Regions from separate parts of the Streptomyces sp. NPDC107562 genome, predicted to be linked through region 1. Evidence: riboswitches for the same ligand, from Rfam matches in the RefSeq annotation. Region 1 holds a riboswitch; each other region holds the start of a gene.

Region 1 (7,830 bases):
CGGCCGAATGCCCGTTTCCTGCGCGCGCGAAACCTGCAGAAGATTGTCGTGCCCGCGTACCGCCGGGTACAGTCGCCGCACTGCTCTGCCAGCCCCTGTTGTCGAGGCGAAAGAGAAGTTGGTGAACGACCGTCACCCGTCGGGGTCCATGACCACCCCGGCTCCGGCTTCCGAAGCCGCCTCGGCGCACTACGCGTCGTACGCCCCGGAAGCCCAGTACGGCGACTTCACCCCATATGCCGCCTACCCCGCCGCCGAATTCGGTGTCGGCGGCCACCCCGCTCCGCACGCCCCGACCGCCACCACGACCTTCGAGGCCGACCCCCTCTTCGGGGTCCTCACGGGAAGCGGTCACGGCACCGGCACGTACGACGCGACGCAGTGGTCCACCGGCGGCCACCACACGGTCGGCTACGACCCTTACGCGGCCCAGCACCCGACCGCCTACGAGACCGGCGCCTACGACGCCACCGCCTGGACCGGCGGAGACCACCAGCAGCTCCCCCTCATCCCGCCGCAGGCCGGCTCGGTCGACGCCAGCGGTCAGTGGGACGCGAGCGCGTGGCTCCAGCCCGAACAGGGCGGCCCCGCCGACCCGACCCAGCAGTGGGCGTGGGGCACGCAGGTCTTCGACACCGGCGCCTACGACGCCACGCAGTGGAACTCCGACGGCGGCGGGCGCGGCAGCGGGCACACCGAGGACTTCGAGCAGCACTCGGAGGCGTTCGAGCAGCACGCCGAGGCCTTCCACCACCCGACCGAGTCGTTCCCCCAGCAGTCGGACCCGCTGTCCCAGCAGGCGGAGTCGTTCCCTCAGCAGGCCGGCTCGTTCGACCCGCACATCGGTGAATTCGACCCGCACACCGGGGAGTTCACCCAGCAGAACAACGACTTCGAGCAGCACGCGGTCCCCTTCGACCAGCTGGCGACCGCGACGTTCGAGCAGGTCGACCCCGGTGAAGCCGGCCACGGCCGGGCGGACGGCACCGGCGAAGGGCCCGATGCCCCTGTCCTTCTCGACGACCAGGAGGAGGTCACCCCTCTCCCGGCGGGCCGTGCGGCCGGTCGCAGCGGGTCCCGCTCCCGTCGTCGTTCGCCCGCCAAGCGGTCCGCGCTGCTGACGGTCGCCGTGCCCTCGGCGTGCGTGATGGGCGTGGCGGGTATCGCCGCCGCCTCCGTCGGCACCTTCACCGGGGACGAGCAGGACGCCAGCACGACGACGACGGCCGCGGACGCGCAGGCGGTGAAACCATCCGCCGCCAACAACCAGCTGGACACCCAGCTCGCGAGCCTCACCGCGGAGGCGGACGACTTCGGCGACCGCGTCAGCCGCACGCAGGAACGCATCGACCTCAAGGCGCAGCAGGAGGCCGAGAAGAAGCGCGCGGCGGAGGAGGCGGCCCGCAAGGAGCGGCTGCGCCCGAAGTTCGCGCTGCCGGTCGCACAGCACGGGCTCAGCGCCTACTACGGGCAGTCCGGCATCAACTGGATGTCCGTGCACACCGGCATCGACTTCCCCGTCGCGTACGGCACGACGGTGATGGCCGCGACGGACGGCACGGTCCGCACCGAGTACAACAGCGCGTACGGCAACATGCTGATCGTGACGGCGATGGACGGCACGGAGACGTGGTACTGCCACCTCTCCAGCTACCAGGTCGCCTCCGGTACGACCGTCAAGGCCGGCGACGCGATCGCGTTCTCCGGCAACTCCGGCAACTCGACCGGCCCGCACCTGCACTTCGAGGTGCGCCCCGGCGGCGGCGCGGCGATCGACCCGCTGTCCTGGCTGCGCAGCCACGGGATCGACCCCTCGTAACGCGTCCCGCGCAGCAGGGCGGGGGCTCCGCGACGGACGGCGGAACCCCCGGATCCGGCCCGTGCGGCTACAGCTTCTCCACCGGCGCGTACCGCAGCAGCAACCGCTTCGGCTTGGTGTCCCCGAAGTCGATCGTGGCTTCGGCGTTCGCACCCGTGCCCTTCACCGCGACCACGGTGCCGAGCCCGAACTGGTCGTGCGTGACCCGGTCCCCCACCGCCAGCGCGACGACGGGCTGTTCGGCCGTCCGCCGGGTGGCGAAACCCGACGCGCCGGACGCCGAGGAGCGTGAGCGGGACGAGGACAGGGAGGCCGCCACGGCCGACACCGGGCCCGCGGGGGCGGCGGGGGCGCCCGTGCGCTTCCAGTCCAGGTGCGCTCCCGGGATCTCCTCCAGGAAGCGGGACGGCGGGTTGTACTGCGGCTGGCCCCAGGCGCTGCGCATCACCGACCGGGTGAGGTACAGCCGCTCGCGGGCGCGGGTGATGCCGACGTAGGCGAGCCGCCGTTCCTCCTCCAGTTCCTTGGTCTGGCCGAGGGCGCGCATGTGCGGGAAGACGCCGTCCTCCATGCCGGTGAGGAAGACGACCGGGAACTCCAGTCCCTTGGCGGTGTGCAGCGTCATCAGCGTGATGACGCCGTCGCCGTCCTCCTCGTCGGGGATCTGGTCGGAGTCGGCGACCAGCGCGACCTGCTCAAGGAAGTCGGCCAGCGTCCCGGCCTCGCCCTCCGCGCGCTCCTGCTCGAACTCCAGGGCGACGGCGGCGAGTTCCTGGAGGTTCTCGATCCGGGTCTCGTCCTGGGGGTCGGTGGAGGTCTGCAACTCGGCCAGATAGCCGGTGCGTTCCAGCACGGCCTCCAGGATCGTCGCCGGGCCGACGCCGGAGTCCACGATCGTGCGGAGGTCCTCCATCAGCGTGTTGAACCGCTTGACGGCGTTCGTGGAGCGGGCGGCCATGCCGTACGCCTCGTCGACCCGCTTGAGCGCCTGCGGGAAGCTGATCTTCTCGCGCTGGGAGAGCGCGTCGATCATGGCTTCCGCCCGGTCCCCGATGCCCCGCTTGGGAACGTTGAGGATCCGGCGCAGCGGCACCGAGTCCTCCGGGTTCGCGAGCACCCGCAGGTAGGCCAGGACGTCCCTGACCTCCTTGCGCTCGTAGAAGCGGACGCCGCCGACGACCTTGTAGGGCAGTCCGACGCGGATGAAGATCTCTTCGAAGACACGGGACTGGGCGTTCGTGCGGTAGAAGACCGCGACGTCGCCCGCCTTGGCGTCGCCGGCGTCCGTCAGACGGTCTATCTCGTCGGCGACGAACTGCGCCTCGTCGTGCTCGGAGTCGGCGACGTAGCCGGTGATGCGCGCGCCCGAGCCGGCGTTGGTCCACAGGTTCTTGGGGCGGCGGGACTCGTTGCGCTCGATGACGGCGTTGGCGGCGGAGAGGATCGTCTGCGTGGAGCGGTAGTTCTGCTCCAGCAGGATCGTCGTGGCGTTCGGGTAGTCCTCCTCGAACTGGAGGATGTTGCGGATGGTCGCGCCGCGGAAGGCGTAGATCGACTGGTCCGCGTCGCCCACCACGCACAGTTCGGCGGGCGGCAGCTCGTCCGGGCCGGGCGGTACGTCGACGTCCTCGGGGGCTCGCTCGCCGGTGCCGACGAGCTCGCGCACCAGGGCGTACTGGGCGTGGTTGGTGTCCTGGTACTCGTCGACCAGGACGTGCCGGAAGCGGCGGCGGTAGTGCTCGGCGACGTCCGGGAAGGCGCGGAGCAGGTTGACCGTCGTCATGATCAGGTCGTCGAAGTCGAGGGCGTTGGCCTCGCGCAGGCGTGACTGGTACAGCGCGTAGGCCTGGGCGAGGGTCTTCTCGAAGCCTCCCCCAGACTCCGTCTGGGAGGTGCCCCCAGTGGCCTGGGCGGCGAAGTCCTCCTCGTCGATCAGCTCGTTCTTGAGGTTGCTGATCTTGGCGCTGAAGGACTTGGGCGGGTAGCGCTTGGGGTCGAGGTCCAGGTCGCGGCAGACCAGGGACATCAGGCGCTTGCTGTCGGCGGCGTCGTAGATCGAGAAGGACGACGTGAAACCGAGCTTCTTGGACTCCCGGCGCAGGATGCGCACGCAGGCGCTGTGGAAGGTCATCACCCACATCGCGTTGGCCCGGGGGCCGACCAGTCGCTCGACGCGCTCCTTCATCTCGCCCGCGGCCTTGTTGGTGAAGGTGATCGCGAGGATCTGGCCGGGGTGCACCCCGCGCTCGGCGAGGAGGTGGGCGATGCGGTGGGTGAGGACACGCGTCTTGCCGGAGCCCGCGCCCGCCACGATGAGCAGGGGGGACCCGGCGTGCACGACGGCGGCGCGCTGGTTGTCGTTCAGCCCCTCCAGGAGCGTGGCGGCGTCCAGGGCGGGGCGCGGGGCGCCGTCGCGGTAGTAGGCGTCCCGGTCCGGAGGCGCGTCGAACTTCCCGCCGAACAGATCGTCCGGCAACGACTCCGGAGCGTGATCGTCCTCGGGCGGTGACGGAGGCTCCTCATGGGCCCGTGGGGCCTGGAGGTCCGCCAGGAAGCTGTCGTCAAAGAGGCTGCTCATCGCTCTCCGAGTCTAGGGCGCCCCACCGACAACCCGCTGCCGCCCCGGAAACATCCCGGGCCCCGGGGCCGACGGCCACCGCGGGCCCGGCCCGCCACCGCCCGGCCCGCCGTCACCAGGACCTCGGCGCCGACCAGCGCTCACGGTCCGAACACGACCTCGCGCGGCGCGTGACCACTGACTGAAGGTCACGAAAATGTATCGGGCATATCACCCACCAACCTTCACACGGGCCACACGAGTTGGCTACGGTGCCGGACAGGCCGCACGACTCTTACCGGCGAACGTCGCCGGGCCGCGCGGCCTCCGCCGAGTCCGATGCGCCCAAGGCAGCCGGAGCCGGGGACCCACCGAACTTGGGGTGAATCGACCCAAATCCCTCCGGGGAGCGGGTCGTAGGGCAACCCTTCCGAACCACCCGCCCGAACCCGACAGCTAACCCGGTAGGCGGCAGATGGAAGGAGTCGCCTCCTTTGGCGTCGCACCGCAAGTCGCGCCCCACCGGCGCGCGGGTGGCAGGCATACGCACACCGGCCCTCGCCACCGCTGCCCTGACCTCCGTGGCCCTGCTCTCCCAGACCGCCCATGCCGAGCCCTCGGCCGACGACAAGCCGAGCCTCGAGGAGGTCGAGAAGAAGGTCGACGATCTCTACCGACAGGCGGAGTCGGCGACCGAGAAGTACAACGCGGGCAAGGAGAAGACCGCGAAACAGCGCAAGCGCGTCGACACCCTCCTGGACGACGTCGCCCAGCGCACCCAGAAACTGAACGAGGCGCGTGAGGAACTGGGGACGTACGCGGCCGCCCAGTACCGCACCGGGGCCTCCGTCCCCGACACCGCCACCTTCCTGCTCGCCGACTCCCCGCAGGACTACTTCGACCAGAACCAGCTGATGGGCCGTCTGACCAACCGCCAGAAGGGCGCGGTCGACGAGTACTTCAGCGAGCAGTCGGCGACGATGAAGAAGCGCCAGGAGGCCACACGGAGCCTGGAGACGCTCACCGAGTCGCAGAGCGATCTTCAGTCGGCCAAGGCCACCGTCCAGAAGAAGCTCGCCGACGCGCGGCAGCTGCTGTCGGACCTGACCGCCGAGGAGAAGGCCCGCCTCGCGGCGATCGAGAAGAAGAAGCAGGAGGAGGCCGAGCGCAAGGCCGCCGAGCTCGCCCGGCAGCAGGCGGAGGAGCAGCGGCGCCAGGAGGCGGCCCAGCAGGAGCAGGAGTCCTCGGGCGCCGGTTCCTCGGGCGCCGGTTCCTCGGCCGGCACGGGCACCGAGTCCGGCTCCGGCGACTCCGCCTCGGACACCGGGTACGCCACCAAGGCGGAGAAGGCGCTCGCCTTCGCCCGCGCGCAGATCGGCAAGCCGTACGTCTGGGGTGCCACCGGCCCCGAGTCCTACGACTGCTCAGGCCTCACCCAGGCCGCGTGGAAGGCCGCCGGCGTCACCCTCCCGCGCACCACCTACGACCAGGTCGACGCCGGCACGACGGTCTCCGTCGCCGCCGCCCGGCCGGGCGACCTGATCTTCTTCTACGACGACGTCACCCACGTCGGCCTGTACATCGGCAACGGCATGATGATCCACGCCCCGAAGCCCGGCGCGTACGTCCGCGAGGAGTCCGTCTACTACGACGGCGAGTCCTCCATCCACAGCGTGGTCCGCCCGGCCTGACACCGGCGCCCCCAGGCGGTCGCGGAGGCGGCCGAAGGGCTCACACGCGCGCGTGCGGCGGTTTCCGCGGCACGCGCGCGTGGGACGGGCGTCAGGTCCAGAGCACGGCGATGAAGACGTTCGCCGCGGTCAGCAGTCCCACCAGGCCGAACATGCCCTTGTCGACCTTCTCGTCGTCCCGCTTCACGTAGACCAGGCCGAGGATCACGATCAGCAGCGCCAGTTTCACGCCGATCTTGATGTTGTCGACGGGCTGGTCGTCCGCCTGGTTCAGGCCGACCAGGATCACGCCGGTGACCAGCATGGTCAGTGCGCCGTGCAGCATCGCCGGGACGAATCGCGCGGTGCCCTGGCCCATCGCCTTCATCTGGGTCAGGAAGCCACCGAGGAGGGCGGCGATGCCGATGATGTGCAGGCCGACGAAGAGGTGGATGAGTACGTCCATGGGGCCGGAGCCTAATCAGGAGGGGCGCGCCCGCCCCACACCGGGCTGCCCCACACCCTGCGGCCCGGCGGCGGGCCTCCCGGCACCGGGCCGCCCCCGGCGCAAGGCGTCTGCATATATGCGCCCCATAGCAGCCCCGCGCTCCCGCCCGGCCCGGAATCGCCGCATCGGTCATCGCGCCGCGTGAAGACGTCGGCGCCGAAACGCGCGCCCGATCACATACGGTCACCCACCGTTCCCCTGGCGTCACTTCCGCACAAGGCGTCACCACCACGACACGCCCGGGTTTAGCGTCCTCCACCAGGTGACCGGCTCCCCACCGCCGCCCCTGGCCAGAGGCGGCAGCCGGACACCACCGCCGAAAGGTCCGGCGGCGCCCCGCATCCCCTGTGCGGGGCGCCGCCGGACGCGTCAGCCGCCCCGGCGCGGTCGTACGTCCACCCGGTGGCCGTACGGACCGGCGGTCGCCCGAGTCGTACGAAAGGACGTGCAGTCCACGTGGCAGCCCACCGCAAGCCCCGACCACGCTCGGCCAACGGCACCAAGGCCCGCACGGCGGCGACGATCGCCCTCGCGGGCGCGGCGACCGCGACGGGCCTCGACGGGATCGGCCACGCCGAGCCCCAGCTGACGCCGGAGCAGGTCAAGGCCAAGGTGGACAGGCTGTACCAGGAGGCGGAGGTCGCCACCGAGAAGTACAACGGCGTGCAGGAGGAGGCCCGGGCGGCACGCAAGCGGCTGGGCGGCCTCCAGGACGAGGCGGCCCGCAAGGAGGTGCGGCTCAACTCGGCGCGGGACGCGCTCGGTTCGTACGCGGCCGCCCAGTACCGCGACGGCGGCCTGGACCCCGCGCTGCAACTGGCCCTCTCCGACGACCCGGACCGGTATCTCGACGGTGCCGCCTTCGCCGAACGCGCCGGTGACCGGCAGGCGGCCGCCGTCACACGCGTCCGCAGACAGCTGAGGGAGATCGAGCAACTGCGCGGAGCCGCCCGCGTCGAACTGGCCTCCCTCCAGTCCCGGCAGGCCGAGCTGAACCGGCACAAGAGGACCGTCACCGGCAAGCTGGACGAGGCGCGGCGGTTACTGTCCCGGCTGACGGCCGAGGAGCGGGCCCGCTTCGCCGAGGGCGACGGCACCGACCGCGCCTCGCGCGCCTCGACGGCCGGCCGCGACGCCCTGGAGGCCCCGGGCTCCGCCACGACGGCGGCGCCCAGCTCCCGGGCCGCCGCGGCCGTCTCGTACGCCTACCAGAAGCTCGGCAGCCCCTACGTCTGGGGTGCCACCGGCCCCGACGCCTTCGACTGCTCGGGCCTGA
Region 2 (7,830 bases), on a different contig from region 1:
ATCATGTCGCCGTTCGCGCACCCCCTGTTCACGGTGCTCACCGGCATCGGCTTCGGCATCGCCGCCCTGGCCGGGGAGCGCCAGCGACTGCGCCGCGTCCTGCTGCCCCCGGCCGGGCTGCTGCTCGCGATGGGCATGCACGCCTTCTGGAACGGCTCGGCGACCTTCGGGGACTACGGCTTCTTCGCGGTGTACGGCGGCTTCATGGTCCCCGCGTTCGGCCTGCTGACCTGGCTGGTGATCTGGACGCGCCAGCGCGAGCTGCGGACCGTCCGTGAGGAACTGCCGGCCTATGTCGTCGCCGGCTGGCTCTCGCCCGCCGAGCCGTTCGCCCTCGGCTCCATGCGGGCCCGCCGGCTGGCCCGCGAGTACGCCGGCCACCACCTCGGCAGACCGGCGGGCCGCACGGTCGCGCAGTACGAGGCGTACGCCACGTCCCTCGCCTTCCTCCGGCGCCGGGGCCGCCTGGGCCGTGCCCGCGCGGACTTCGTCGTACGGGAAGGCGAGCTGCTCCAGGAACTGTGGAACCGCCGGGAGATCGCCCGCCCGGCCCTGGAGTACGCGGCGCGGGCGACCGCTCCGCCCGTGCCGGTGCTGATGCCGCCGGTCCACGGCTGGGCGCCCGTGTACGGGCCGGCGACGCCCTACCCGGCGTACAACCCGTACCGGACGTAGGGCGAGAACGGCGGCGCGGGGGCGCACCGGACAGACGAAAACCGGCAGTCCTGACGTCGGGGGGTTGCCGTCAGGACCACCGGAGTTCGCGTCGGACCCGGGTCCGGAGCCTCAGGGGGTGAGGCCCTTGCTCTGCAGCCAGGCCAGCGGGTCGATGCCACCGCCGCCGCCGGTGTGCACCTCCAGGTGCAGGTGGGCGCCGGTCACGTTGCCCGTCGCGCCCACGCGGCCGATCACATCGCCGGTGGCGACCTTCTGGCCGACGCTGACGCCGATCGACGACTGGTGGGCGTACCAGAGCTCGGTGCCGTCGTCGAGGGTCAGCACGGTCTTGTAGCCGTACGAGCCGTTCCAGCCGGCCTCGGTGATGGTGCCGCTGTGTACGGCCTTGAGAGGCGTACCGGTCGGCGCGGCGAAGTCGAGACCCGTGTGGTACCCGGAGGACCACAGGGCGCCGGCCTGGCCGAAGGTGGAGGTGAGGGTGTACGACGAGGTCGGCAGCGTGAACTGCTTGGCCAGCGCGGCGAGCCGCTCGGCCTCGGCCTTCTGCCGGGCCTCCTCCTCGGCCTTCGCCTTGGCGGCGGCGGCCTTCTCCTTGGCCTCCTGCTCGGCCTTGGCGGCGGCCTCGGCGGCGGCCTTCTCGGCAGCGGCCACGGCCTCCGCGGCGGCCTTGCTCTCGACCTGCTCCTGCTGCTGCTCGGCCTGCGCGATGATGCGGGCCCGCAGCGTCTCACCGGCGTCGGTGGTGCCCTCCGCGGTGTCCACGGTGACCGTGGCGAGGCTGCTGAGCGGAGCGGTCGCGGTCTTGGTGTCGGCGGAGCCGGAGTCGTCGTCGGAGATCAGCGAGCCGACGTTGGGCAGGTCGGGCATCGAGATCGACACCGGCGGCTTGCCGGTGTTGGCGCTCGCCATGCCGCCCGCGCCGACCGCGGCTATGACACCGACGCCGAGAACGGTGGAGCTGCGGGCGAGTCCGCCGCCACGCTGCTTGCTGACACGATGCCGGCCGCGTACGGGAAGGAGGGTCTCCGCGCTGGGATTCCACTCCTCCCACGGCCCCTCGTCGGTGCGCGGCGCGCCGTAGACGAATGTGTCGGTGCCGTCGGCGGTGCGCTGCTGCGGCACGAACGGGGCCTGTGGGGCAGGCCGGTTGGACGCCACGTGGGCGTACTCCTTTCCTTCCTTCTCGCCTACCGGGTTAGCTGACGGGTTCGGAGCAGGAAGGTCTCCTACGCGCGTAAATCAGCCGTACTGCTACGGCGACATACGCCCGATTCACCCCAATATGATGGTTCCCCGGTTCCCTTGTGCGGCCGGTGAGGGCCTCGCGCGGGATTCGGCGCGTGCGCACGGAGCCGCCTCTTGTGACGGCTGGGACGACCGCGCTGCGTTATCGGACGTTAATAGAACCGGGGCCTGATTTCCAAGCTGTTCCTCTTGATCATTAACGCTTTCTGTCGGGACGTACAGGTCTATGAACGGCGAAATTCGGGCGAGTTGACCGTCATTCGGAGTCATCTCCACATCTGACGGTGCGTCAGTCGTTATGCGGAGGGCTTCCGTTCGATCACCCGGGGTGACACGCGTCGGCCGGCCGACGGACCGCGAGCAGCGCCATGTCGTCGGTGGTGCCGCCGCCGCTGTGCAGGCGTACCTCCTCGGCCACCGTGCGCAGCAGTTCGCCGGGGCCGGGGAAGGTCCGGCCGGCCAGCCGGGCCGCGGGGTCGTAGAAGGCGCCGTGCGCGTCGCGGGCCTCGGACAGGCCGTCGGTGTACAGCAGGAGCGTCGCGCCGCCCGGGAAAGGGCACACCTCCGCACGGTCCGGCCAGGTGCCCAGCTCACCCATCCCGAGCGGCAGCGCCGGATCACGGGCGGGCAGCGTGCTCACCGTGCCGTCGGCGTGCAGCATCAGGGGCGGTGGATGGCCGCGGTTGAGGATCCGTACGACCCCGTCGTCGTGCGGGATCTCGGCGAGGACGGCGGTGGTGAAGCCCTCGAAGGCGTCGATCCCGTCCCGGCGGGTGCCCTCGCGCGCCAGCGCCCGCTCCAGCCGCTGTGCGACCGCCTCCAGCGTCGTCTCGTGCTCGGCCGCCTCCCGGAACGCCCCGATGACCACGGCGACCGCGGCGACCGCCCCCATGCCCTTGCCCCGCACGTCCCCGACCACCAGTCGCACGCCGAACCTGCTGTCCTGCACCGCGTAGAGGTCCCCGCCGATGAAGGCGTCGGCCTGGGCGGCCTCGTAGCGCGCGGCGATCTCGAACCCGCCGATCCTCCCGACGGGCTCCGGCAACACCGCCAGCTGAGCGGCCTCAGCGATCTCCCAGGCCGAGTCGAGGCGGGCGTGACCGCGCCGGACCAGCACGTTGATCAAGACAGCGAGGAGGGAGACCGTGACCACGGTGGCCAGCTCGGTCAGCGACTCCACCTCCGTGACCTCGTCGAACCGGAGGTCCAGGCCGAGGACCACGAGCACGGCCGCCACCCCGGTGAGGATCGTGGCGCGGCGGGACAGCAGCGGCGCGGCGATCAGCGGGGCGGCGGTGAACAGGGGTGCGCCGGTGAAGCCGCGCGGGGTCATGTAGTCGTAGCTGCCGCCGATCACCAGGAGCAGGGCGGGAAGGACGCGGACGAGGGTGCCGGCGTAGGAGATCGGCCGCGTCTCGGGCGGCGGCAGGGGCGGTACCGGGCTCTCCGACGTGGGGAAGTCGTCCGGGCGGCCGGGGCCGGGGGCAGGGTCTTCGGGGGCCGGGTCGCCGGGGACGCGGCCGCCGGATCCGGCGTACAGCCCCTCTCCCTCTGCCTCCGCAGGCCGCACTGTCGTCTCCCGTTACGCAGGTCACCGCACCTGTCCAGGGTTCCTGGAGCGGCGGCCCGCTACCAGCCGGGCGGGCCGACCGGATGACGGGCGCGAGCGTTGCCGGGAAACGACTCGGGGCCGGAATCCATGATCTGGATTCCGGCCCCGGGCCTTCAGTAGCGGGGACAGGATTTGAACCTGCGACCTCTGGGTTATGAGCCCAGCGAGCTACCGAGCTGCTCCACCCCGCGTCGGTAGACACCAGTGTACGCCATGCGCGGGACGCTCCGCGCCAGGGTTTCCCGCCGCCCTCGCCGACCAGCGCTTTCCGCGCTCGCGGTGCGATGACCCCGCCAGGTGTCGGTCACCCCGCGAGGTGCCGATTGGGCGCCTTGGCCGCCTCCTCGTACTCCGGAACCACCGCGACCTCCACCCCGGCCGCCGCCAGCGTCCCGCTCCCGTCCGCGTCGCGCACGAAGGTGTCCGGCTCCCGCCAGGCCGTGACCACGCGGCCCACCCCGGCGTCGAGGATCAACCGCGCGCAGGGGCGGGGCCGGGAGGCGCGGCGGGTGCAGGGCTCCAAGCTGGTGTAGACGGTGGCCCCGGGCAGCCGGGGGTCGGCCGCGTCGATCTTCGCGAGCGCCGCCTCCTCCGCGTGGACGACGGGGTCGCCGCCCTCCCGGGAGTGTCCCTGCGCGAGTTCGGTGCCGTCCCGCGCCACCACCACCGCGCCGACGCTGAACGCCGTGTCCGATGGCGGACACAGCGCCGCCAGCTCGCAGGCCAGGGCCAGCCAGCGGCGGTCGGCGGCCGAGGCGAGGCTGCCGGTGCCGGGGGCGGTCGGCTCGTAGCGCATCAGGACGACGTCCTCGATCCGCCGGGACTCGACCAGGCGCAGGCGCCCCGACGGGTAGGCGCCGGGCCCGAAGAGCCGGGGTGCGGCCGGGTCGCCGACGAAGAGGGGGGCGAGCACCAGCTGGATCTCGTCGGCGAGGCCCTCCAGGAGGAGCTGGGTGTGCAGGGTGCCGCCGCCCTCGACCATCAGGCGGCGGACTCCTCGTACGTCGTGCAGGTGCGCCAGGACCGCGCGCCAGTCGACGGTGTCGCCGAGCGCTACCACGTCGGCCGCGACGGGGTTCTCCGCCAGGCGCCGGGCGCCCTTCGTCGTCGTGTACACCACCTTCTCGCCGCCGGTGTGCCAGAAGCGGGCGTCGGGGTCCAGGTCGCCCGTGCCGGTGACCGTGACCTTGAGGGGGTACTCCGGCTTGCCCGCCGCCGTCCGCGCCGTCCGGCGGTCCGGGGAGTTGACCAGCAGCCGCGGGTTGTCGGCGCGGATGGTGCCGGCGCCGATGAGGATCGCGTCGACGGAGGCCCGTACGTCGTCGACCCGGTCGAAGTCGGCGGGGCTGGACAGGAGGAGGCGGTCGGGGCCGGTGTCGTCCAGGTAGCCGTCCAGGGAGACGGCTGCGGACAGGAGGACGTAGGGGTAGGGCATGGGACGCGCTCCGCCTCGGGGTCGGGGACCGGCGGCCTGCCGGGCCGGGGGCCCGCGTACCTGGCGGCGCGCCGGCCCGGACTATGTGGTTCAAGTTTTAAGCAAAACTACACTGGCGGCATGACGACTCGCTGGCTCACTCCGCAGGAGCAGCGCGCCTGGCGCGCGTACATGGGGGCCACCCTTCTCCTCGAGGACGCGCTCGACCGGCAGCTCCAGCAGGAGGCCGGCATGCCGCACATGTATTACTCCATCCTCGCCAATCTCTCCGAGGCCCCGGAACGCCGGCTCCGGATGACGGATCTCGCCGAGCACCTGAAGATCACCCGCAGCAGGCTGACGTACGCCGTCACCCGGCTGGAGAAGGACGGGCTGGTACGGCGCGAGGACTGCCCCTGGGACAAGCGGGGGAGCGTGGCCGCGCTGACGGAGGAGGGGATGGCCACGGTCGAACGGCTGGCGCCGGGACATGTGCGGACGGTGCGCGCGACGCTCTTCGACCATCTGACCTCGCAGCAGGTGGGCCAGCTGGAGGAGATCTTCACGGGGGTCGCGCAGGCGTTGCAGGGAGAGGACGAGGGCGGCGCGTCGGGTGATGTGCCCTGGCGGCGCCGGTCGTCGCCCTGCTCCTGAGTCCGGCCGAGACCGCACGGGGGACTGTTTGCTTTAACTTTAAAGCATGCGGTAGGGTCGCCGATCAAGAGGCTGCTTCAAAACTGAAACAACCGATTCCGGAGACCCGTATGCCCGACTTCCCCGCCGCCACCGTGCGTGCCCGCGTCCGGGTGCCGCTGCGCTTCCACGACGGCTACAGCGTCGACGCCGACCTGGTCACCTTCCACGGTCTGGCCGACGGCCAGGAACACGTGGCCGTCGTCCTCGGCGAGCCCGGCCCCCGCCCCCTGGTGCGCCTGCACTCCGAGTGCCTGACCGGCGACGTCTTCGGCTCGGCCCGCTGCGACTGCGGCCCCCAGCTGCGTGAGGCCGTCGAGCGCATCGCGACCCGCGGCGGCGTGCTGCTCTACCTCCGCCAGGAGGGGCGCGGCATCGGCCTCTACAACAAGCTCGACGCCTACGCCCTTCAGGACCAGGGCCTCGACACGTACGAGGCGAACACCGCGCTCGGCCTCCCGGAGGACGCCCGCGACTACACGGCGGCGGCCCAGATGCTCGGCGCCCTGTCCGTGACGGACCTGGACCTGTTGTCCAACAACCCCGACAAGGCCGAGCAGCTGCGCGGTCTCGGCGTGGCCGTCCACGAGCGCGTCCCCACCGGCGTCTTCACCACCGCCCACAACGTCCGCTACCTGCGCGCCAAGGTCCTCCAGACCCAGCACACGCTGCCGCTGGCGGAACTGACCGGAGACCTCGCACTCGCGCCCGCGCACGCCGCGTGCGGCTGACAGCGGATCAGCGCGCCGGGACCCGGCGCGACTTGAGGAACACACCGGCCCCCGGCTCAGATCCTGCGAGCCGGGGGCCGTCCTGTAGGCCCTGTGGGACTCGAACCCACAACCAATGGATTAAAAGTCCACTGCTCTGCCAATTGAGCTAAGGGCCCAGGCGATGTTGCCTCCCCGAGCATAGCCGGAGGAGGCCGCGTCGCCGATCGGGTATCCGGGAGACAGGGCCGGGTGCCTGAGGGAAGGGTCCGGAAGCGCGGGAGATCCACCGGTTCGCGAGCCGGGACGGGCACCGGACGGGCACCGGACGAGCACCCGACCGGCACCCGTCAGGCGCCTCCCCCGACGCGCCGGCACCGCCTAGAACAGTCCCTTGTAGTTCTGCCAGCCCGTGCTGATGCGTGCGCGGGTGCCGAAGGAGCCCTTGCCGGTCCCGGGGATCCGGTAGAGCGCGCCGGTGGTGTCGCGTGCGATCAGGTCGGCCGCGCCGTCGCCCGTGACGTCGCCGGCGCCGACGACGACGTTGTAGGAGACTCCCCAGGCGGGGGACAGCTTGACCCGGGAGGCGAAGGTGCCCTTGCCGGTGCCGAGGTAGCGGTACAGCGCGTTCGTCGTGTCCTGGGCGACCAGGTCGCCGATGCCGTCGCCGTTGAGGTCCCCGGCGCCGACGACCTTCTTGTACGTCTTCCAGTTGTCGTAGAGCTTCACGCGCGGGGCGAACGTGCCCGTGCTGGTGCCCTTGTAGAGGTAGACGCCGCCGGTGGCGGTGTTGCGGGCGATCAGGTCGGGCCGGCCGTCCTTGGTGACGTCACCGGGCGAGGTGAGGACGTTGTACTGGTTCCAGCCGGTGCCGGTCGCGATCGTGGTGTAGGGCGTCGACGGCTCCAGCGGGGCGCCGCAGTCCGGCTTGTACAGCCGAACCGTCCCGCCGCTGTACTTGACCAGGACGTCGTTGCAGCGGTCGCCGTCCATGTCGCCGACCGGCACCGCCTTCACGCTCGTCGGCCAGCCGGTGCCGGTGAGCTTCTCGGTGAACCCGCCCTTGCCCGTGCCCTGGTGGAAGGTCAGACCTCCCGAGGAGCTGAGGCTCAGCAGGTCGCCGACGCCGTCCACGATGCCCGACGGGCCGGTGTGGTCGTGGCGCACGGGGCTGCCGTCGTAGAGCCGGACGGTGCCGTGCGTCTCCAGCGGGCCGCCGACGCCGTCGGCGGGGCTGACGGTGAGTGTCCAGTCGTAGGTGCCGTTGGGGAGACGGCCGCCGGTCGCCACGTTGCCGTCCCAGCCCACCGTCAGCTCGCCGCGAGCGGACTCACTCTCGCGCTCGTGGACGTCGACGGTCCTGCCGGTGACCTTGTCGCGCACGGTCAGTCGCCAGCCGGCCGCCGGCTTGGACAGCTGCAGCGTGGTCACCGGGTCCAGGACGGCGTCGACCTCCCGGGCCTGGACGGAGGTGGCGT
Region 3 (7,830 bases), 170 kb from region 1:
GCGGCCCAAGGAGGCGCCGCCGACAGGTCGTAGGCGGCGGCAACGCGCGGCGGGGCGGGCGCGAAGACCTGGTCACGCACCGTCTGGAAGACGGCCGCCGCGCCCAGGACCAGCGCGGTCAGACAGCACAGCAGCACCGTGGCGACCAGGCACTGCCACACCCACAGCCCCACGACGGGCTCCCGTTCGGGCCACGCGGCGCGCACCAGCGCACCCGGGGCCGGTACGGCGGCGGCCAAGGCGACGACGCTCAGCAGGAGCAGGCAGACGGTCATGCCACGGGCTCCGGATCCTGGTCGGGAGGGGGCGGCTTGGGGTCGGTGCTGGTCGGTGCGGTGCGGTGCGGTGTGGTGCGGTACGTATCTCAAGGCGTACGGCGTACGCCGCATGCCGCACAGGCCCGCGCCGCAGACCGCACCGCCCGCCGTCAGTATGACGGTGACGGGCGGTCGCGGTCAGCGCCGAAGCCGCCGCTGTCGTGGAAACCTCACTCCGCCACGACGCGTCCCGTCACCTCGCCGAGCCCCACGCGCACGCCACCCGCGCCCGGAGCCCAGGCCGTCATCGTCACGACGTCGCCGTCCTCCAGGAACGTGCGCTTGCCGTCGGGCAGTTCGATGACGTCGCGGCCGTTCCAGGTCAGCTCCAGGAGCGAGCCGCGCTCGCCCTCGCCGGGGCCGCTGACCGTGCCCGAGCCGTAGAGGTCGCCGGTGCGCAGGGAGGCGCCATTGACGGTCATGTGGGCCAGTTGCTGGGCCGCCGTCCAGTACATGGTGGAGAAGGGCGGTTCCGCGACGACGTGGCCGTTGAGGGCGACGGAGATCCGCAGGTCGTAGCCGCCGGGCTCCTCCTCGGTGTCGTCCAGGTAGGGCAGCAGGGGGTGCGTCCGCGCGGGCGGGGCCACCCGCGCCTCGTCCAGGGCGTCCAGCGGGGTGATCCAGGCCGACACCGAGGTGGCGAAGGACTTGCCGAGGAAGGGGCCGAGGGGGACGTACTCCCAGGCCTGGATGTCGCGGGCGGACCAGTCGTTGAGGAGGCACAGCCCGAACACGTGGTCGCGGAAGCCGGACAGCGGCACGGGCGTGCCCATCGCCGAGGGGACGCCGACCACGAAGCCGACCTCGGCCTCGATGTCCAGGCGGACGGACGTGCCGAAGACCGGTTCGGCGTCGGCCGGGGCCTTGCGCTGGCCGCTGGGGCGGACGACGTCGGTGCCGGAGACGACGACGGTGCCGGCGCGGCCGTGGTAACCGATCGGCAGGTGCTTCCAGTTGGGCGTCAGGGAGTCCGCGGCGTCGGGGCGGAAGATCTGGCCGACGTTGCGTGCGTGGTTCTCGGACGCGTAGAAGTCGACGTAGTCCGCGACCTCGAAGGGCAGGTGCAGGGTCACCGAGGACAGCGGGTGCATCAGGGGCGCGAGGGACTCGCGGTGGGACGGCACGGTGACCCAGGCCGTCAGTGCGCGCCGGACGTCGGACCAGGCCGTGCGGCCCGCGGCGAGCAGCGGGCCCAGGGTCGGGCGGGCCAGCAGTTCGGCGTACGGGGAGCCGAGCGCCAGTGCCGCCGCGCCGGCGTCGAGGACGTGGTCGCCGAGACGGACGCCCACGGTCCGTTCGGCGGACCCGGCGGGCGAGAACACGCCGTACGGAAGGTTGTGCGGACCGAAGGGGTCGCCCTCGGGGACATCGAAGGGGGGCATGGGGTGCTGCCTCACTTTCGTACGCGCGGTCCATGCGGTCGCGGATCACGTTACGGCGGCGGCACCTGTCTTGGGCAGTGTCCGACAGGCCGGAAAGATTCCGAATGTCCCGAAAGGTGTAGCGCGCCGCCGGACAGAAGATCCGTCCCGTCGATCCGTCACAACGACCGCCCCCGATCCGTCAGTGCGGTGAAGGCAAGGATCGCACCGGTCACTGACAACAGGAGGCACCACCATGCAGGCACGGATGACGAACCCGGCGTACGTCCTCCCGGGCGCGCTGAAGGGCGTCGGGGCGCTCCTCCAGGCCATCGGGGAGAGCGGGCTGGACCGGGAGGTCGCGGAACTGGTCGGGCTGCGGGTCAGCCAGATCAACGGCTGCGGCGCCTGCGTCCACGGACATGTGGACAATCTGCGTAAAGCGGGCGCAAGCGAGGAGCGCATCGCCTCGGTCGCCGCCTGGCGGCACGCGCCTTTCTACAGCGACGCCGAGCGCACCGCGCTGACCCTCGCGGAGACCGTGACGCGGCTGGCGGACCGGTCCGAGGAGGCGGTTCCGGACGGCTTGTGGGACGAGGTCGCCGACCACTTCGACGAGAGGGAACTGTCGGCGCTGATCCTGGCCGTCTCCCTGACGAACCTGTTCAACCGCGTCAACACCACGATCAAGGAGCCGGCGGGCACCACGTGGGGGTGAAAAGCGGACAGTGGGAAGGTAGTTGGGAATGAACGGTGGGGGTCCGGTGTCCGTATTCTCTGATCATGGCCGCACCCACCGCATATGCCGCGCGCACCGAGTACGCGCGCACCGACTACGCCCTCATCGCCACTGACCTGGACGGAACGCTGCTCCGCGGCGACGACACGGTCTCCGACCGCTCGCTCGCCGCGCTCGCGCGGGTCTCGGCGACCGGGGCCCGGCATCTGGTGGTGACCGGCCGGCCGGCGCCGCGGGTACGGCCGCTGCTGGAGATCCTCGGCGGCGGGCTCGCGGTGTGCGGCCAGGGCGCCCAGCTGTACGACGTCGGCGCGGATCGTCTGCTGTGGTCCGTCACGCTGGACCGGGAGCTGGCCGAGACGGCGCTCGGCAAGATCGAGGCCGAGGTCGGCCAGGTGTACGCGGCCGTCGACCAGGACGGCGTCGACGGGCTCACCCTCATCGAGCCGGGCTATCTGATGCCGCACCCCACGCTGCCCGCGGTGCGGATCGATCGTCGCGAGGACCTGTGGTGCGCGCCGATCAGCAAGGTGCTGCTGCGCCATCCGTCGCTGTCGGACGACGAGTTGGCGGCGGTGGCCCGCGCGGTGGTCGGCTCGCTCGCGACCGTCACCATGTCGGGGCCGGGGACGGTCGAGCTTCAGCCGTGCGGCATCACCAAGGCGACGGGGCTGGCGCTGGCGGCCCGGCACCTGGGCCTGAGCCCGGAGCGGACCATCGCCTTCGGGGACATGCCCAACGACATCCCCATGTTCGACTGGGCCGCGTACGGCGTGGCCATGGCCAACGCCCACCCCGAGCTCAAGGCGGTGGCCGACGAGATCACCCTGTCGAACGAGGACGACGGCATCGCCGTCGTCCTCGAACGGCTGCTGGCCGAGGCTCAGTACGGGCCGAAGACGTTGTCGATGGAGCCGTAGCGGTCGGCCGCGTAGTTGCAGGCGGCGGTGATGTTGGCGACCGGGTCGTACGGGTCGTACGCCGTGCCGGTCACGTGGTAGGCCTCGAAGGTGGGGTCGATGACCTGGAGCAGGCCCTTGGACGGGGTGCCCTTGGCGGCGTTGGAGTCCCAGTTGTTGATGGCCTTCGGGTTGCCGGACGACTCGCGCATGATGTTGCGGTAGATGCCGTTGTACGACCCGGGAATGCCGTTCTGCGCCATGACGTCGAGGGACTGGCGGATCCAGCCGTCGAGGTTGTTCGTGTAGTACTTGACGGTCGAGGGCATGGCCGTGGGCGCGGCCGCGGAGGCGCTGGTGGCGCCGATCAGCGGCAGGGCGAGTACGGCGGCGCCGGTGCCTGCGAGGGCGAGCCTGCGGGCGATGCGGGCAGTGCGGGTACGACTGATCTGACCGTTTGCAGTCATGGGGACTGTCCTCTCCGGCGCCTGCGAGGTGAGCTGTCGGGTTCGGGCGGGGAGCTGCCCGGCCGCCTCTTGCGAGTGCGACTTCACCCCGAGCCGTTCCGGTGTGCCGTGGTGTGCGGCGTCCGGTCCGGCGGCCTACCTGGGTCCCCCGCTCCTGCCGTGCGGTGAGTGAGTCCGTCATGGGTGGCGCGGGCGGCGGCAGGATTCGGCGTTCCGCCCGACTCGCCCGGAACGTATGCGAGAGCACATGTCCGAAACAAGAGGTCGTTTCACCTATCGCGGGATTTGATCTTCGAAAGGCGACTTGACCGCTCGTGATCCTTTGCAGCCGAAAAGAGTCAACTCGGCCGTGCGCAAAGGCGGATCGCGGCAGTCGTGTAAGGGACTCGTGAAGACGCCCGAGTGAGCCAACTCACGTGCGGGCAGAAGAATGGCAAATCGGGCAATAGGCCCAAGTCCTAGTCAACCGGCGGTCCGTGGAACGCGCTTCTCCCATGTGCGATGAAAGACCACCTCGGTGCCATAGGTGCAAATCGCCTCATTTGAGGTCAAAAACTCCTCCGCGGTGCAGGTGATCTCCGCACGCGTGCGGACCGTCGTGTCCCAGGCGAGCTCCGGGCGGTGCAGCCGGATCGTCCGGTCCGAGCGGGTGCGGGCGGACAGCGGATCGGCCTCACGGACCGTGTACGTCTCCAGCGTGTCCTCGGTGAGCTCCAGCCCGTCGGGGTACGCGCGCAGGTCGCCGTGGTCCGGACGGACCTCCAGCCGCCACTCGCCCTTGGCCACGTCCCGCACCACCAGGCGCTCGGGATGCGGTTCGTCGAGGGTGGCCGCCTCGGCGGCGCCGAGGGGTGCGGACTGCTCCGGTTCCTCGAACGTGGGGGACGGGACCGCGGTACGCGCGCGTACCGGCAGTTCGAGAGTGCTGCCGGCCGGATCCACGGTGAAGCCGGCCGCCGAGTCCGGCTGGGGCCAGATCCAGGGCCAGTACGCGGAGGCGAGGGAGAGGCGGATGCGGTGGCCGGGCGGGAAGGCGTATCCGATGCCGTCTAGCTCGACGGTGACGTCCTCGGTGGTCCCCGGGGTCCACGGCACGGCCCGGCCCCGCCCCTCGCGCGCCGACAGGTTCAGCACCCCCCGCGTCACCAGCGTCGAGGAGCCGTCCGGTGTCACGTCGCACACGCGCGCGACCACCTGCCCGCGCGGCACCTGCGAGGTCAGCCGCAGCCGCACCCGTGGCCGCCCCAGTACCCAGGTCTCGCGCGCCACCGCGAAGTCGAAGCTCGCCCCGCGCGCGTCCTCCTCCCGCTGGTCCGGCGGCAGGTCGGCCTCCCTGCCGAACGGGAGGAAGCGCCCCGCGTCGACGCCCGTGTGCTGGGGTGACCGGACGAGTACGGGCGCGCCCTGGAGGGCGTACGTGACCGTCGTCACATGGGGGGAGGGCCAGGCGGGCTCACCGGTCCAGCGGCCGGGCAGCGTCCCGTACCGGGGCGCCGGGGGATGCGCGTCCATCACGTACGACCGCAGCAGGGGTTCGCTCATGGCCCCGGTGTCCTTGCCCTTGAGCCAGTGGTCCCACCAGCGCAGGGTCTCCTGGAGGAAGCCGATCGCCGGGCCGGGCGGCAGGTCGCGGTCGGGGTACTGGTGCGACCAGGGCCCGATCAGGCCGCGCACACGGTCGGCCGGAAGGCGCTCGACCAGACGGAGCACGGTGTCGCGGTACGGGTCGTGCCAGCCGCCCACCGCGAGCACGGCGGCCTCGACCGCGCCGTAGTCGTCGACGGCACCGCCGGCCCGCCGGTGCTCGTCGCGCACCTGGTGGCCGAGCCAGGTGTGGATGAGGGGCTCGACCTCTTCGAGGCGCCGCAGCCACATGTCCCGCCAGGCGTCGCCGACGTACCGCGGATCGGGTGGCCGGCAGGCGAAGGCGAGCAGGGTCGCCGCCCGTGCGTGCATGTCCGCCGCCAGGACGGAACCTCCCAGGTAGTGCCCGTCGTTGTCGTAACGGTCGTCCGGGGAGCAGACGCTGACGACCGCCTTGAGCGGCCCGGGCGCGAGGGCCGCGATCCGCAGGGAGGTGAATCCGCCCCAGGAGATGCCGAACATGCCCACCTTGCCGTCGCACCAGGCCTGCGCGGCCAGCCAGTTCACCACCTCGACGCCGTCGCCCAGCTCCGTCGCCGAGTACTCCTCCGTCGGCGTGCCCTCGCTGTTGCCGTGCCCGCGCACGTCGACGCGGACGGAGGCGTAGCCGTGGCCGGCGTACCAGGGGTGGCGCTGGTGGTCGCGGGGCGCGGTCCAGTCGGTCAGGCGGTACGGGAGGTACTCCAGGAGCGCGGGCACGGGTTCGTCGGTGATCGGGCGCCACACGCGCGCGTACAACCGGGTCCCGTCGGGCAGCGGGATACGGAGGTCCTCGTGAGTCGTCTCGTAGGGGAAGGACGTACGGATGTGCATGGGCGTGACCCCTGGGAGGGCTTCAGCGGACCGCACGCGGAGCGCGGCGCGGCCAGGACGCGGAGGTCGTCGCCGCCGGGGCGGCGGGCGCGGACTTCGCCGCGCGCTTGCGGCCGGCCGGGTGACGGCGGCCGGGGGTCAGGGGGCGGACCTCGGGGCCGGTGTCGACGGCGCTGCGGGGCAAGGGGCACCTCTTCCGGCTAAGTCGGTAAATACCTGCTCATATCAACTGATCAAAAACATACCCGCAGTGATCCGATACCGCCTGAGGTGTAACGGTGGGCGGCCTCGGTGATCGAAACGTGACCGGATACGCTGACTTGAGTGAAGGCAGCGACCTATCGACATTCCGCGTAATCGCCAGTAGACACCAGCAGACAGGAGACCCCTCGTGACCGTCGTCGGGCCGTTCGGGCTGAGCGTGCGGGACCAGGCTCTGGAAGCCGATGTCCAGGCCGGATTGGCGGCTGTCGAGGAAGGGTTGCTCGAAGCCACCAAGAGCGAGGTCCCCTTCATCACGGAGGCCGCGCAGCATCTGGTGCGGGCCGGCGGGAAGCGGTTCCGGCCGCTGCTCGTGATGCTGGCCGCCCGGTTCGGCGACCCGTACGCACCCGGAATCGTGCCCTCCGCGGTGGTCGTGGAGCTGACGCATCTCGCGACGCTGTACCACGACGACGTGATGGACGAGGCCGCGGTGCGCCGCGGGGTGCCGAGCGCGAACGTCCGCTGGGGCAACTCCGTGGCCGTCCTGACCGGTGACTTCCTGTTCGCCCGCGCCTCGCACATCCTGGCGGACCTCGGTCCCGAGGCGGTCCGGGTGCAGGCCGAGGCGTTCGAACGGCTGGTGACCGGTCAGATCCTGGAGACCGCGGGGGCGTCGGACGGGCGGGACCCGGTCGAGCACTACCTCGACGTGCTCGCCGGCAAGACGGGTTCCCTGGTGGCGGTGTCGTGCCGGTTCGGCGCGATGATGTCCGGGGCCGACGAGTCGGTGGTGGACGTGCTCACCCAGTACGGCGAGCGCCTGGGCGTCGCCTTCCAGCTCGCCGACGACGTGCTGGACATCGCCTCCGACTCGCACGAGTCGGGCAAGACGCCGGGCACGGACCTGCGGGAGGGCATCCCGACGATGCCCGTGCTGCGGCTGCGCGAGCGGGCCGACCGGCTCGGGCTGGCGGAGGACGTCGCGCTGTGCGAGCTGCTCGCCTCCGACCTCTCCGACGACGCGCGGCACGCGGAGGCGCTGGCCGCGCTCCGGGCGCATCCGGCGCTGGAGCAGGCGCGGCGCGACACCGTCCGGTTCGCGCAGGAGGCGCGGGCGGCACTCGCCCCGCTGCCCGAGTGCGACGCGAAGACGGCGCTGACGGAACTGTGCGACGCCGTGGTGCACCGGGCGGGATAGCGGTCCGACGGCTTCGGCCGTCCGCCGTGCCTTGGTGGTCCGACGGCTTCGGCCGTCCGCCGTGCCTTGGTGGTCCGACGGCTTCGGCCGCCCGTCCCGGTTCGGCCTTGGGGCCGATTTCGGGCCTGCCCGGCTCGGACTGCCGGTCCGGCTCTGGTCCCTGCCCCGATCGGTCCGGGGGCCGATGG

The links. A riboswitch is a leader RNA that binds a small molecule or an ion and turns the genes downstream of it on or off. The one in region 1 is predicted to bind cyclic di-AMP.
Region 2: another riboswitch for cyclic di-AMP. It lies ahead of ACZ7LV_RS34765 (M23 family metallopeptidase); the one in region 1 lies ahead of ACZ7LV_RS22415 (C40 family peptidase).
Region 3: another riboswitch for cyclic di-AMP. It lies ahead of ACZ7LV_RS23250 (transglycosylase SLT domain-containing protein); the one in region 1 lies ahead of ACZ7LV_RS22415 (C40 family peptidase).

What each region holds. Positions count from the first base shown of each region.
Region 1 is NZ_JBVKBE010000008.1:77,935-85,764, forward strand. Features, by position in the region: gene ACZ7LV_RS22405 (M23 family metallopeptidase) at 122-1,819, shown strand; gene pcrA (DNA helicase PcrA) at 1,887-4,397, opposite strand; cyclic di-AMP (ydaO/yuaA leader) riboswitch at 4,709-4,862, shown strand; gene ACZ7LV_RS22415 (C40 family peptidase) at 4,871-6,067, shown strand; gene ACZ7LV_RS22420 (hypothetical protein) at 6,159-6,512, opposite strand; gene ACZ7LV_RS22425 (C40 family peptidase) at 7,011-7,830, shown strand, end outside.
Region 2 is NZ_JBVKBE010000018.1:120,523-128,352, reverse strand. Features, by position in the region: gene ACZ7LV_RS34770 (PrsW family intramembrane metalloprotease) at 1-675, shown strand, start outside; gene ACZ7LV_RS34765 (M23 family metallopeptidase) at 787-1,836, opposite strand; cyclic di-AMP (ydaO/yuaA leader) riboswitch at 1,848-2,027, opposite strand; gene ACZ7LV_RS34760 (PP2C family protein-serine/threonine phosphatase) at 2,243-3,493, opposite strand; tRNA gene ACZ7LV_RS34755 (tRNA-Met) at 3,653-3,726, opposite strand; gene ACZ7LV_RS34750 (dihydrofolate reductase family protein) at 3,840-4,970, opposite strand; gene ACZ7LV_RS34745 (MarR family winged helix-turn-helix transcriptional regulator) at 5,091-5,603, shown strand; gene ACZ7LV_RS34740 (GTP cyclohydrolase II) at 5,714-6,373, shown strand; tRNA gene ACZ7LV_RS34735 (tRNA-Lys) at 6,459-6,531, opposite strand; gene ACZ7LV_RS34730 (FG-GAP repeat domain-containing protein) at 6,734-7,830, opposite strand, start outside.
Region 3 is NZ_JBVKBE010000008.1:248,307-256,136, reverse strand. Features, by position in the region: gene ACZ7LV_RS23270 (M56 family metallopeptidase) at 1-275, opposite strand, end outside; gene fahA (fumarylacetoacetase) at 488-1,699, opposite strand; gene ACZ7LV_RS23260 (carboxymuconolactone decarboxylase family protein) at 1,935-2,396, shown strand; gene ACZ7LV_RS23255 (HAD family hydrolase) at 2,462-3,337, shown strand; gene ACZ7LV_RS23250 (transglycosylase SLT domain-containing protein) at 3,301-3,783, opposite strand; cyclic di-AMP (ydaO/yuaA leader) riboswitch at 3,787-3,964, opposite strand; gene ACZ7LV_RS23245 (CocE/NonD family hydrolase) at 4,246-6,240, opposite strand; gene ACZ7LV_RS23240 (hypothetical protein) at 6,263-6,424, opposite strand; gene ACZ7LV_RS23235 (polyprenyl synthetase family protein) at 6,632-7,642, shown strand.